DNA from 4 places in the Streptomyces sp. NPDC007896 genome. Region 4 is predicted to be linked to each of the others. Evidence: riboswitches for the same ligand, from Rfam matches in the RefSeq annotation. Region 4 holds a riboswitch; each other region holds the start of a gene.
The links. Region 4 has a riboswitch for cyclic di-AMP ahead of ACFZDJ_RS40340 (transglycosylase family protein). Riboswitches for the same ligand answer to the same signal wherever they lie in the genome.

Region 1 (3,304 bases), on a different contig from region 4:
GGGCCACGCGAGGTCCCAGGGCCGTTCCGCCTCGGCCACCAGCGTCCAGCGGCTTCCCTCGGCGGCGTGATCGCGCCCGTCCGTCGTGAGCCGTGCGCGAACCGTGACGGTGTTGTCGACCTGCCAGCGTGCCTCGAAGACATGCCCCTCGGAGTCCGAGGAGTTCTCTGCCTCCAGGAAGTCGTGGATCGTCTCGTCGGCCTTCAGCCTTCGCAGGTTCTCCCTGAGGATCTCCTGCGGGGCGGGCCCGACATGGCGCCCGCCGGCCAGCCAGACGGTTTCCGGAGCGGTGGCGCGGGCGGTGGAAGGCTTGGGCATGAGTCACTTTGCGGTGGGAGGCGGCGTGCGCACCCAGTATGGTCAGCGCAGGTGGCGACCCGGGCGGCGAGGTCCGCACGGATCACGTACATCCCCTATTGCGAAACTTCGGCCGTTCCAGTGCCTTATATGCGCTTTGGGGTCTTGATCGATGTGGCGCAGTCCGTCACGCCGGGCGCAGCGCGCTGTGGATCGCCTTCTGTCCGGCGAAGAAGATGGACTCTTCGCGTATCGAGGCACCCGGGCTGGGGGCGTGGATCATCATGCCGTTGCCGGTGTAGAAGCCGACGTGGCTGACGTTGTCGTGGAAGAAGATCAGGTCGCCGAACTGGATGTCGGTCAGGGGAATCGCCGCACCGGCGGTCGCCTGCCCGTGCACGGTGCGCGGGAGTGCGACCCCGGCGGCCCTCCAGGCGGCCTGGACGAGGCTGGCGGAGTCGTACGAGTCCGGTCCGGTCGCGCCCCAGACACACGGCTTGCCGATCTGCGTGCGGGCGAAGGCAAGGGCCTTGGCGGCCTTCCCGCCGTACGCCGACTCCGCGGCGCCGACCGCGCCGACGGGGCTGACCGTGTTGACCGCGCCGGTGCCTACGGGCACACCCGCGGCCAGGGGCATCCCCGCACCGAAGGGCATGTCCGCGCCGAGTGGCATCCCCAGACCCATGGACGTGTCGGTGCCGAGGGGCATTCCCGTACCCATGGACGTGTCGGTGCCGAGGGGCATTCCCGTACCCATGGACGTGTCGGTGCCGAGGGGCATTCCCGTACCCATGGACATGTCCGTAGCCAGCGGCACGCCTCTGCCGAGGGACATGTCCGCGCCGGGAAGCATCCCCGCGGCCAGGGGCATGCCCGCGCCGAGGGGCGTGTCCGTGCCGAGTGGCATTCCCATAGCCATGGACGTGTCCGTGCCGAGCGGCATTCCCGTACCCATGGGCATGTTCGCGCCGAGTGGCATCCCGGTACCGAGGGACATGTCCGGGCCGAGCGGGGTCGGCTGCTGTCGCTGCCACTCCGCCGCCTGGTTACGAGCCTGATCCTCCGGGGTGGGCCAGACACCCTCGGCCGGACGTGACTCGATCGCCGCGGGCCCGGGGTTCCACGGTGCGGCGTGCTTGGACACCAGCTCACGGGCCAGCGCCAGTTTCCGCTGGATCTTCTCCTTGGACGTCTTCAACGAGGACTGCCCCGGCCCGGCGGGCAGCGCGGGCAGCAGGGCCGTGGCGGCCTCCTGCGCTGGTTGTGGCGCGGGCTCCGGCGCGGCCGGCAGCGCGGCGACGGCCCTGGCCGTCAACTCGGCCACGGGCCAGGCGGCCGCCTCGGCGGAGGGGCCTGCGGTCAATTCCAGAACGGGGCGGGCGGTCAACTCCCGCCCACGGTCGCTGAGCCCGTCCTCCGGCCGCTTCGCCGGGCCCGTGGGCCGCGCCTCGGCCGGGCGGTTCGGCATCCGGTCGGCCGGCAGCCTGGCCGGTGCGGACGGACCCAGTTGCGTGCGCGCCGCGTCGAACCAGGTCTTGGTGATGTCGTCGAGGGCGGGGTCGCGGCGCCTGCGCGCGGTTTCCGGCGCCGGGTTGACGCGGCCTCGGCTCCCTGTGGTCATCGCGCGGGTCCCGTTGACGAACCCGACGGCGTTCTCGGCCTGGTCGTAGAGGGAGCTGACCCGCTGCTGCACCTCCTCGCGGCTCGGACCGTCCGCGCCACTGAGGGCGGCCGTCGCGCGTGCGGAGTCGGGCATGCCAGGGAGGCTGCCGCCTCCAGGGCGCGGGGTTCGTTCCGGCGCCATGGGAGCCGTACTCCTTCCGTACTCCGCCTACCGGGTCGGCCGTCGGGTTCGGGCGGAAGATTCCGGAAGGCATGCCCTACGGCCCTTGCCCGAGTGGGCAGTTGGGCCGATTCACCCCAAGGTCGGTTGGGTCCTGGTTCCGGTTGCCGCGGGGGCATCGGATTCGGCGGAGGTCGCGCGACCCGGCGAGGTTCGCCGGAGGGAGTCGTGCGGCCTGCCGCCAACTTAGCCAATTTGTGTGCCTGGTGTGAAGATTGGAGCGCGAACTGTCCGATATGTAATTGTGACCTTCGTCTACGTGTCCCGGCTGCGACCAGGATGTCGTACGACCGCCGCGCGCCCCATGGTCGCCGCGAGCGTCCGCAACCGGCGCCAGTCCAAGGGGGGTTGGGCCTCGGGTACACCGGGCCGTTCCCTGGGGACGCGGACGCGCAGAGCGCCGGGTTCGACGTGGCAGTGGACCGGGGCGGGCAGGACCAGGGCCTCGCCGTCGATGCCGGCCTCGATCTCCGCGCGGTCGGCGTCGATGACCACCTCACGGGTGGTCAGGACCGCGAGTCCGTTCGGCGCGGGGTCCAGTACGAGGGCGGCGGCCTCGGCCGCGCTGTCCACCGTGATGCCGAGGACGCCGAGCAGCCCGGAGTCGAGGCGTTCGCGGCGGCCGAGACCGGCCGGATCGTTGGTGCGGTAGGGGTTGTTGCTCACCAGCACGGCCTGCGGGGCGTCGAGTGTGGTGTCCGCGGCGCGGGCGGTCAGCCGCGGCCCGCGCTGGCGGGTGAGCAGGTCGGGCAGGAGGTCCAGGATGGTGCCGATCTTGTCGTCGCGGTACGCGGGGCTCTGGACGACCGCCGCGTACGCGCCGAAGGAGGCGTTGTTGACGAACGGGTGACCGCCGGCGAAGCCGAGGTCCACGCGGAGTTCGACGCCGTCGGTGAGGGCGTCCAGGCAGGTCGCCGGGTCGTCGCGGTCGAGGCCGAGGTCCATGGCGAAGTGATTGCGGGTGCCGGCGCAGACCACCAGGAACGGCAGACCGTGTTCGGCGGCGACGGCCGCGACCAGCGCCTGGGTACCGTCACCGCCGGCGACGCCCAGCAGATCCGCGCCGTCCGCGACGGCGGCCCGGGCCAGCGCGGTGACGTCCTGGTGCTTCTCCGGGTCGAGGAGCACGACCTGCGCGCCGAGCCGCTCCGCCTTCTCCCGCAG
Region 2 (3,304 bases), on a different contig from region 4:
CCCTGGGCTGGCTGGACGTGAAGACGTCCGGTGACGTCGAGGTCCCGGTGATCGAGTCCGCCGTCGACGAGGAGCTCGCCCGGTTCGCCGAGGAGGGCCCCACGGACGAGGAGATGGAGCGCGCCCAGGCCCAGTTGGAGCGCGAGTGGCTGGACCGGCTCGGTACGGTCGCGGGCCGCGCCGACGAACTGTGCCGGTACGCCGTCCTGTTCGGCGACCCGCAGCTCGCCCTGACGGCCGTACAGCGCGTCCTGGACATCACGGCCGTGGAGGTCCAGGAGGTCGCCAAGTCCCGCCTGCGCCCCGACAACCGCGCGGTGCTCGTGTACGAGCCGGTCGCTGCCGACACCACCGAAGAGGACGAGGAGGCGGCGAAGTGACCGAGCTCGCCACCATGGACTTCCACCCGCAGCCCCAGGCGGGTCAGCCCAAGCCCTGGGCCTTCCCGGCGCCCGAGCGCGGCACGCTGGACAACGGCCTGACCGTGCTGCGCTGCCACCGCCCCGGCCAGCAGGTCGTCGCCGTCGAGGTGCTGCTCGCCGCGCCGCTGGAGGCCGAGCCCGCGGGCCTCGACGGCGTCGCCACGATCATGGCGCGCGCCTTCTCCGAGGGCACCGACAAGCTCTCCGCCGAGGAGTTCGCCTCCGAGCTGGAGCGCTGCGGCGCCACCCTCGACGCGCACGCCGACCACCCCGGCGTACGGCTGTCGCTCGAAGTGCCCGTCTCGCGCCTGCCCAAGGCGCTCGGGCTGCTCGCCGACGCCCTGAGGGCACCGGCGTTCGCGGACAGCGAGGTGGAGCGGCTGGTGCGCAACCGGCTCGACGAGATCCCGCACGAGACGGCCAACCCGGCCCGGCGTGCCGCCAAGGAGCTCTCCAAGGAGCTGTTCCCGGCTACCTCGCGCATGTCGCGCCCGCGCCAGGGCACCGAGGAGACCGTCCAGAAGATCGACTCGGCGGCCGTACGCGCCTTCTTCGACAAGCACGTACGTCCCGCCACGGCCGCCGCCGTGATCGTCGGCGACCTGACGGGCGTCGACCTCGACGCGCTGCTCGCCGAGACGCTCGGCGACTGGACCGGCTCGCCCGCCGAGCCGCGCCCCGTGCCGCCGGTGACCGCCGACGACACCGGCCGTGTGATCATCGTGGACCGCCCCGGCGCGGTCCAGACGCAGCTGCTCATCGGACGCGTCGGCGCCGACCGGCACGACCGTGTGTGGCCCGCCCAGGTGCTCGGTACGTACTGCCTCGGCGGCACCCTCACCTCGCGCCTGGACCGCGTCCTGCGCGAGGAAAAGGGCTACACCTACGGTGTGCGGGCGTTCGGCCAGGTCCTGCGTGCCGCCCCGGACGGAACCGGTATCGCGATGCTCGCCATCAGCGGCTCCGTGGACACCCCGAACACCGGCCCGGCGCTCGACGACCTCTGGAAGGTGCTGCGCACCCTCGCCGCCGAGGGCCTGACGGACGCCGAGCGCGACATCGCCGTACAGAACCTGGTGGGGGTGGCGCCCCTCAAGTTCGAGACCGCGGCGGCCGTCGCGGGCACGCTCGCGGACCAGGTCGAGCAGTACCTGCCGGACGACTACCAGGCGACGCTGTACCAGCAGCTCGCCGCGACCGGCACCGTGGAAGCCACCGCGGCCGCCGTGAGCGCCTTCCCGGTGGACCGTCTGGTGACCGTCCTCGTCGGCGACGCCACGCAGATCCGGGAGCCCGTCAAGGCCCTCGGAATCGGTGAAGTGACCGTCGTTTCGGCGGAGTAGAGGTTCAGCGGAGCAGCGGCTCGGTAGAAGCCGGCTGGAAGCCGAGCCGCACGCGGAGCGGAAGAGCGTGACTCCGTAGGGCCCGGGTGACTGAAGAGTCGCCCGGGCCCCTTTTTGCTCGGATTTCCGCTCGGATTGCGCTTGGACCTCATCCCCAAGATGTCCGTATTGGTAGGGAGGTTGCCCGTCTGCCCTGTGGCATGCACTACAAAAACCGTGATCCGTTTGTTGATTGAAAGACGCCCCGTCTAGCGTCGGGGCGGCTGTTCGTCAGGCAGTGCGCCGCGCCCGCGGCACCGGACAGTCATCGCCGAGTCCCCGTACGGCGCGAGCCAGGGGAGCCGGGGACCCACACGTAGTCCCTGGGGTGAATCGGACGCCCTCCCTGGAGGGGGTCCGTAGGAGACCTTCCTGCTCCGAACCCGTCAGCTAACCCGGTAGGCGAGAGGGAAGGAAAGGAACAGCCCCTACATGGCGTTCACCTGTGGCCCCGGGAAACACCGCCGTCCGAGCCGCGTGAAGCGCTCCACCACGAACGCCGTCGGCGTCGCCGCGCTCACCACCACCGGTGTCATCGGAACCCTGGCCGCCCCGGCCCTCGCCGCGGACGCCTCCGTCGAGCAGACCGGGCTGACCCAGGCCGTCACCCTCGGCGACAGGGTCGCCGCCCAGATCGACGCGCAGGCCGCCGCCCAGCAGCGCGCCGCCGACGAGGCGGCCGCGCGCAAGAAGGCCGAAGAAGCCGCGCGCAAGAAGGCCGCCGAGGAGGCGAAGAAGGAGCGCGAGGCCAAGGAGCGTGCCGCCCGCGCCGCCGAGCGCAAGCGCCTCAACACCTTCGTCCTGCCGATCACCGGCTCGTACATCTCCACCGGCTACAAGACCGGCGGCAGCCTCTGGTCCTCCGGCAGCCACACCGGCGTCGACTTCCACGCCGCCTCCGGGACCTCGGTCCACGCGGTCGGCTCCGGCACGGTCGTCACGGCCGGCTGGGGTGGTGCCTACGGCAACCAGATCGTCCTGAAGATGCACGACGGTACCTACACGATGTACGGCCACCTGTCGTCCATCGGCGTCTCCGTGGGGCAGACGGTCACCCCGGGCCAGCAGATCGGCCTCTCCGGCTCCACCGGGAACACCACCGGGCCGCACCTCCACTTCGAGGCCCGCACGACGGCGGAGTACGGCTCCGACATGGACCCGGTCGCCTACCTCCGCTCGCACGGCGTGAACGTCTGACGCTCGCACGGCGTGAACCTCTGACACTCGCGCACCGTGAACGTCCGACGACCGGCGTCAACACTTCCGAAGCCCCGGCTCCCCTCAGCCGGGGCTTCGTCGTTTCGAACGACTGTCTGTCCAAAAAATATCCATGGATTCCGGCCCGCCATCGGAAATTCCGGCTCTCTGCAATAGAGTCGCTGAACAAGCGTCAATCGACCGCGTTTCGCGGGGATTAAGGCGGAGGTCCGGTCATGCGCATTCCCGCGCACTCGGTATGCACGGCGATCCGTGACGACATCGTCGCGGGTGTCTACGAGC
Region 3 (3,304 bases), on a different contig from region 4:
GCTTGGGAACGTTCAGAATGCGGCGCATCGGGACCGAGTCCTCGGGGTTGGCCAGGACCCTCAGGTACGCGAGGACGTCCCGGACCTCCTTGCGCTCGTAGAAGCGGACGCCGCCGACGACCTTGTAGGGCAGGCCGACGCGGATGAAGATCTCTTCGAAGACACGGGACTGGGCGTTCGTCCGGTAGAAGACGGCGACGTCACCCGCCCTGGCCTCGCCCGCGTCGGTGAGACGGTCTATCTCGTCGGCGACGAACTGGGCCTCGTCGTGCTCGGTGTCGGCGACATAGCCGGTGATGTTCGAACCGGCGCCCGCGTTGGTCCACAGGTTCTTGGGGCGGCGGGACTCGTTGCGCTCGATGACCGCGTTGGCGGCGGACAGGATCGTCTGGGTGGAGCGGTAGTTCTGCTCCAGCAGGATCGTCGTCGCGTCCGGGTAGTCCTCCTCGAACTGGAGGATGTTGCGGATGGTCGCGCCGCGGAAGGCGTAGATCGACTGGTCGGCGTCGCCCACGACGCACAGCTCGGCGGGCCCGAGCTCGCCCTCGGCGGGCGGCGCGTCCTCGGGCCGGTCACCGGCGGCCGGGCCGACGAGCTCCCTGACCAGGGCGTACTGCGCGTGGTTCGTGTCCTGGTACTCGTCGACCAGGACGTGGCGGAAGCGGCGCCGGTAGTGCTCGGCGACGTCCGGGAAGGCGCGCAGCAGGTTGACCGTGGTCATGATCAGGTCGTCGAAGTCGAGCGCGTTGGCCTCGCGCAGCCGCGACTGGTACATCGCGTAGGCCTGGGCGAGGGTCTTCTCGAAGCCGTCGGCGGCCTGGGCGGCGAAGTCCTCCTCGTCGATCAGCTCGTTCTTCAGGTTCGAGATCTTGGCGCTGAAGGACTTGGGCGGGAAGCGCTTGGGATCGAGATCCAGGTCACGGCAGACGAGCGCCATCAGCCGCTTGCTGTCGGCGGCGTCGTAGATCGAGAACGAGGAGGTGAAGCCGAGCTTCTTGCTCTCGCGGCGCAGGATCCGCACACACGCGCTGTGGAAGGTCATCACCCACATCGCGTTCGCGCGCGGGCCGACGAGCTGCTCGACGCGCTCCTTCATCTCGCCCGCGGCCTTGTTCGTGAAGGTGATCGCGAGGATCTGGCCGGGGTGGACATGGCGCTCGCCCAGCAGATGGGCGATGCGGTGGGTGAGCACCCGGGTCTTGCCGGAGCCCGCGCCGGCCACGATGAGCAGCGGGGAGCCGGAGTGCACCACGGCCGCGCGCTGGTTCTCGTTCAGCCCGTCCAACAGGGCCGCCGGGTCCACGGCGGGGCGGGGCGCGCCGTCGCGGTAGTAGGCGTCCCGGCTCGCGGACACGTCGAAGCGACCGCCGAACAGGTCGTCCGGAAGCGGCTCCGGCGCCCCGTCCTCGGGCGGCGGCGGGGGCTCTTCCTCGTGGGCCCCGGAAGGCTGGAGGTCCGCCAGAAAGCTGTCATCAAAGAGGCTGCTCATCGCTCTCCGAGTCTAGGCGGCCCCACTGACAACCCGCGGCCACCCTGGAAACCCGACCGGATTTTCCAACGACCGCGCATGATCCCTTTCCGCCACCCTTTCCGCCGCGGACGCCGTTACCGTTCAGGATCGTTTCATTACGGTCAGCCACAGTCGGTCCCGATCAATGACCTCCAAGGTCAAGGTCACGAAAATGTATCGGGCATATCGCACATCAAACTTCACAGAACACTTATGAGTTGGCTAGCGTGCCGGGCAGGCCGCTCGACCCAACCGGCGAACACCGCCGGGCCGTGCGGCCTCCGCCGAGTCCGGTGCGCCGTACGGCAGCCGGAGCCGGGGACCCAACCGACCTTGGGGTGAATCGGTCCAACTGTCCGCTGGGACAAGGACCGTAGGGCAAACCTTCCGGAATCACCCGCCCGAACCCGACAGCTAACTCGGTAGGCGGAAGACGGAAGGAGTCGCCTCTCTTGGCGTCGCATCGCAAGTGGAGTCCTACGGGTACGCGCATAGCGGGTATACGGACCCCCGCCCTCGCCACGGCGGCCCTCACCTCCGTGGCCCTGCTCTCCCAGACGGCGAACGCCGCGCCCTCGGCCGATCCCAAGCCGAGTGTCGAAGAGGTCGAGAAGAAGGTCGACGACCTCTACCACCAGGCCGAGGCGGCGACCGAGAAGTACAACGCGACCAGGGAGAAGACCGCGCAGCAGCGCAAGCGCGTCGACTCCCTCCTCGACGACGTGGCCCAGCGCACCGAGAAGCTGAACACCGCGCGCGAGGAGCTGGGTTCGTTCGCCGCGGCGCAGTACCGCACCGGTGCCGCCGCCCCCGACACCGCGACCCTCCTGCTGGCCGACAATCCGCAGGACTACTTCGACCAGACCCAGCTGATGGACCGGCTGACCAGCCGCCAGAAGGTGGCCGTCGACGACTACATCACCGAGCAGGCCGCCACCACCAAGAAGCGCGCGGAGGCCTCCCAGAGCCTGCAGACGCTCACCACGACGCAGAGCGCGCTGAGGACGTCCAAGGCCGACGTGCAGCGCAAGCTCGCCGAGGCGCGCGACCTGCTCTCGAAGCTGACCGCCGAGGAGAAGGCGCGGCTCGCGGCGATCGAGAAGAAGAAGCAGGAAGCGGCCGACCGCAAGGCGGCTGAGCTGGCGCAGCAGCAGGCCGCCGCGGAGAAGAAGGCCCAGGAGGCGGCCGCCCAGCAGCAGGCGACCACCGGGACCACCGGGACCACCGCCACCACCGGGACCACCGGGAGTTCGGCCACCGACTCCTCGTACACCGCCAAGGCCGACAAGGCCCTCGCCTTCGCCCGCACCCAGATCGGCAAGCCGTACGTCTGGGGCGCGACCGGGCCCGGCTCCTACGACTGCTCCGGCCTCACCCAGGCCGCCTGGAAGGCCGCCGGCGTCGATCTCCCGCGTACCACCTGGGACCAGGTCAACGTGGGCACGACGGTCCCGCTCTCCGACATCAAGCCCGGTGACCTCGTCTTCTTCTACGACGACATCAGCCACGTCGGCCTCTACATCGGCAACGGCATGATGATCCACGCCCCCAAGCCGGGCGCGTACGTCCGCGAGGAGTCGATCTTCTACGGCGGCGAGTCGATCATCCACAGCGTGGTGCGTCCGGCCTAACGCCCCGGCGCCCGGCACACGCGCGTGGGGCTCCTCGGACTCCACGCGCGCGTGGCCCGCCGCCAACCCTCTCGAAGGTCCTTAGCATCGGGCCCATGTCAGCCATCTCCCCGCCCGGCACCCGGTGGACCGGCCTGCGCACCTGGTGGGCGCAGAGTCCGCC
Region 4 (3,304 bases):
AGGTCGAACATCGCCTGGTCGATCAGGCGCTGCTCGGTGGCGTCGTAACCGACGAGCTCCGGGCCGATCTGCTCGATGACGGCGAGGACGGCCTTCTCGACACCCTTGCCGCCGTAACGGTTGGGGTCACCGTCACGCAGCTCGATGGCCTCGAAGGCGCCGGTGGAAGCGCCGGACGGAACGGCGGCACGACCCGTGCTGCCGTCGTCGAGGCCGACCTCGACCTCGACCGTGGGGTTGCCTCGGGAGTCCAGGATTTCCCGGGCTACGACGACGTCGATGGACGGCACGAGCATCTCCTTCTGGGATGTGACGCGGGTACGCGGAGCCTGTGATGGCTTCGCGACATGAGCCTAACCGCCTCGGGGGGATCGGCCAGCCGGTCGCCCACCCCTTGGGCAGAACTGAACGTACACATTGTTCCAGAACGGAACAAAAACGGGTACCGAAATCCGGGTACAAAACGCTCGGCACGAAACGCCGGGCACGAAACGCCGGATACGAAAAACCCCGCTCCGGCGCGTACGGGGGAACACGCACCGGAGCGGGGGGCCCGTGGGGACGGGGGTGACCCTCATCGGGGTCTCCAGCGTGGAGACCCCTTTTATGAGGGACCTGTCATTCAGCTGAGGCGAAGCTGCCGATCATCAGCCGAGGTGAAGCCGCTGACCCGGGTAGATGAAGTCGGCGTCGTCGACGATGTCCTTGTTCAGCTTGAACAGCTGCTGCCAGCCGCCCTTGACCTTCTTCTTCTCGGCGATCGAGCTGAGGCTGTCACCCTTGACGACCTTGTACTCGCCGTCACCCTTCTTGACCTTCTTGCCGGTCGGGGTGGAGACGGTCTTCTCGGCGGCCGGGCGGGACGCCGAACGGGAGGCCGCGGTGTCCGTCGAGCGGGTGGCGGCGCTGGTGCTCGGCGAGCTGTTCGACGAGGAGCTGTTCGAGGAAGACGAGGTCGACGGGGCGCTCGCACCGCCGGTGTACGCGGCGCCCGACAGGCCCGTGCCACAGGTCGGCCAGGCGCCCTTGCCCTGGGCGGCGAGGACCTTCTCGCCGATGGTGATCTGCTGCGACCTGGAGGCCTGGTTGGCGGTCGCGGCGTACGCGGTGCCGCCGTACGCGGCCCAGGTGGAGGCCGAGAACTGCAGACCGCCGTAGTAGCCGTTGCCGGTGTTGATGGACCAGTTACCGCCGGACTCGCACTGGGCGACGGCGTCCCACTCGGAGGCGGTGGCCGCGGAGGCGCTGCCGGCCGCCATCAGCGGAGCGGCGATGGCGACACCGGTGACACCGGCGAGCGTGGCGACACGGGTCGTCCGGTTGAAAACGGTCGGACGGCGGTGCTTGCCCTTGCTGGAAAACAGCATGGAGAGATCCCCTCACCGACGCCTGCGAGGTGAGCTGTCGGGTTCGGGCGGGTGAGTGCCCGGCCGTGCGCTCTGAGCGCTCGGCTTCACCCCAAGCCACTCCCGGTCAACTACCGGGTGCGGCACTTACCTTGGGTCCCCCGCTCCTGCCTACGGCGCTGACGCGTCGACTGTTCCCGTACGGCCGTTGGCAGGATTCGGCGTTGGCGACCGTCGGGGCCCGCTGTGGCGAGCGGTCATGACCGTAAGCAGTCGATCGGCTGAATTCCAAAGACGATCAGGGCCTTTGAGATCCATCTCTCACTCGCGCCAAACCGGACATTACACAGCGAACCATGACGCGAACTGCCCCTACTTTTCGCCCGATTCAGCACCAACTGCAAGGCTCTGACCGGGGAGGATGAGGTTCGGGTCGACGCCGACCGTCTTCTTGTTCGCGTCGTACAGCTCGGCCCATCCGCCTTCGAGGTCGAGGGCGTCCGCGATGGTCCAGAGATTGTCTCCGGCGCGCACGACGTAGGAGCCGTCGACGACATCACGGGAAGCGCCGACGCCGCGCGAGGCGTGCCGCCCTGAGGGGTCGTCGGTACGGCCGTCCACGGCGCTGTCGGTGGTGTTCTCGTTCGCGTTGTCGCCGCGGTGGCGCCCGGCGCCGGCCGTCGCGTTCTCGGACGTACCGGAAGAGCCGTCGCTCTGGCGGGAGTTGCCGGAGTTGTCGCCCTTGGTCGATTCCGTGTCGGAGTTGTCCGCTCCCTGATCGCCGCCGGTGTCGGCCTTCGTCGTGTTCTTGGTCGCGTTCCCGGTCGCCTTCGAGGACGAACCAGACGAAGACAAGTCAGACAAAGACGAATCGGACGTCGAGCCGGACGAGGCGGACGGAGTCGAAGTCGCGGACGAACTGGATGAACTGGATGAACTGGATGAACTGGACGAACCAGATGAATTCGATCCGTTGGGCGAATCGTTCGCCACGCCCGTGTCGACCAGGATGTCGCCCGAGTTCTTGCTCAGCCCGGAGAGCGGTCCACAGGTCGGCCAGGGGGTGAGGCCCTGGTCGTCGAGGAGCTTCTCGGCGATGGCTATCTGCTGCGAGCGGCTGGCCTCGTCGGCGCTCGACGCGTAGGTGAGACCGCCGTACTTCTCCCAGTCCGCCTGGCTGATCTGGAGTCCGCCGTAGTACCCGTTGCCGCTGGCGGCACTCCACTGGCCGGCGCTCTCGCACTCGGCGACCCGGTCCCACGTGGTGCCGTCGGCCGCGCTCGCACTGGTGGCACCGAGCAACGGGATCGCGATGGCGGATCCGGTCACTCCTGCCGCGACGATGAGGGCCGGGGCCTGACGGGGGCGACGATGGCGGCCGTTCCCGGAGAGCATGCGGAAGCCTTTCGCGTGACAGCAGGTGACTACGCGACGTGTGAGTCGCGTTGACGAGTGAACGTATCCGCACCCGAACGCTTGTCACAAGTCGATGCAGCGTAGATCACGTGAAGATCACAGAGTTGAGAGTGCGTCAGGTTTCCGCGCCCGCGGGTGTATGGTCGCCCGCTATCGCGAGACCGGTACCGGAGGCGTGAACTCCACTGGAAGCGTGCGCAATCCGCGCATAATGAGCCCGCCACGCCAGCGCAAATCGGTCGAATCTCCCGCGAGTTGAAGGTCGGGGAGACGGGTGAGGAGAGTGGCGAGCGCGGTCTGGCCCTCCAGCCGGGCGAGCGGGGCGCCGAGGCAGTAGTGGATGCCGTGGCCGTAGCCGAGGTGTTGGTTGTCACGGCGGGAGAGGTCGAGCGTGTCCGGCCGTTCGAACCGCGCGGGGTCACGGTCCGCAGCCGCGAGGACCACGAGGACGGGGTCGCCCGGTGCGATGTCCTGACCGCCGATGCGGACGGCCGCGGTGGCGAACCGCCACGTGGCCAGTTCCACGGGCCCGTCATAACGCA

Region 1: it holds a riboswitch for cyclic di-AMP, as region 4 does, so the genes downstream of both, ACFZDJ_RS38335 (NlpC/P60 family protein) here and ACFZDJ_RS40340 (transglycosylase family protein) in region 4, are expected to answer to the same signal.
Region 2: it holds a riboswitch for cyclic di-AMP, as region 4 does, so the genes downstream of both, ACFZDJ_RS42645 (M23 family metallopeptidase) here and ACFZDJ_RS40340 (transglycosylase family protein) in region 4, are expected to answer to the same signal.
Region 3: it holds a riboswitch for cyclic di-AMP, as region 4 does, so the genes downstream of both, ACFZDJ_RS33235 (NlpC/P60 family protein) here and ACFZDJ_RS40340 (transglycosylase family protein) in region 4, are expected to answer to the same signal.

The regions. Positions count from the first base shown of each region.
Region 1 is NZ_JBIBKX010000015.1:10,343-13,646, forward strand. It holds gene ACFZDJ_RS38330 (hypothetical protein) at 1-318, opposite strand, end outside; gene ACFZDJ_RS38335 (NlpC/P60 family protein) at 485-2,053, opposite strand; cyclic di-AMP (ydaO/yuaA leader) riboswitch at 2,110-2,280, opposite strand; gene ACFZDJ_RS38340 (diacylglycerol kinase family protein) at 2,396-3,304, opposite strand, start outside.
Region 2 is NZ_JBIBKX010000018.1:80,797-84,100, reverse strand. It holds gene ACFZDJ_RS42655 (insulinase family protein) at 1-380, shown strand, start outside; gene ACFZDJ_RS42650 (insulinase family protein) at 377-1,765, shown strand; cyclic di-AMP (ydaO/yuaA leader) riboswitch at 2,064-2,224, shown strand; gene ACFZDJ_RS42645 (M23 family metallopeptidase) at 2,237-3,001, shown strand; gene ACFZDJ_RS42640 (GntR family transcriptional regulator) at 3,238-3,304, shown strand, end outside.
Region 3 is NZ_JBIBKX010000011.1:377,359-380,662, reverse strand. It holds gene ACFZDJ_RS33240 (UvrD-helicase domain-containing protein) at 1-1,489, opposite strand, end outside; cyclic di-AMP (ydaO/yuaA leader) riboswitch at 1,783-1,955, shown strand; gene ACFZDJ_RS33235 (NlpC/P60 family protein) at 1,963-3,141, shown strand; gene ACFZDJ_RS33230 (tellurite resistance/C4-dicarboxylate transporter family protein) at 3,237-3,304, shown strand, end outside.
Region 4 is NZ_JBIBKX010000016.1:103,519-106,822, forward strand. It holds gene eno (phosphopyruvate hydratase) at 1-296, opposite strand, end outside; gene ACFZDJ_RS40340 (transglycosylase family protein) at 648-1,367, opposite strand; cyclic di-AMP (ydaO/yuaA leader) riboswitch at 1,372-1,535, opposite strand; gene ACFZDJ_RS40345 (transglycosylase family protein) at 1,719-2,741, opposite strand; gene ACFZDJ_RS40350 (cytochrome P450) at 2,913-3,304, opposite strand, start outside.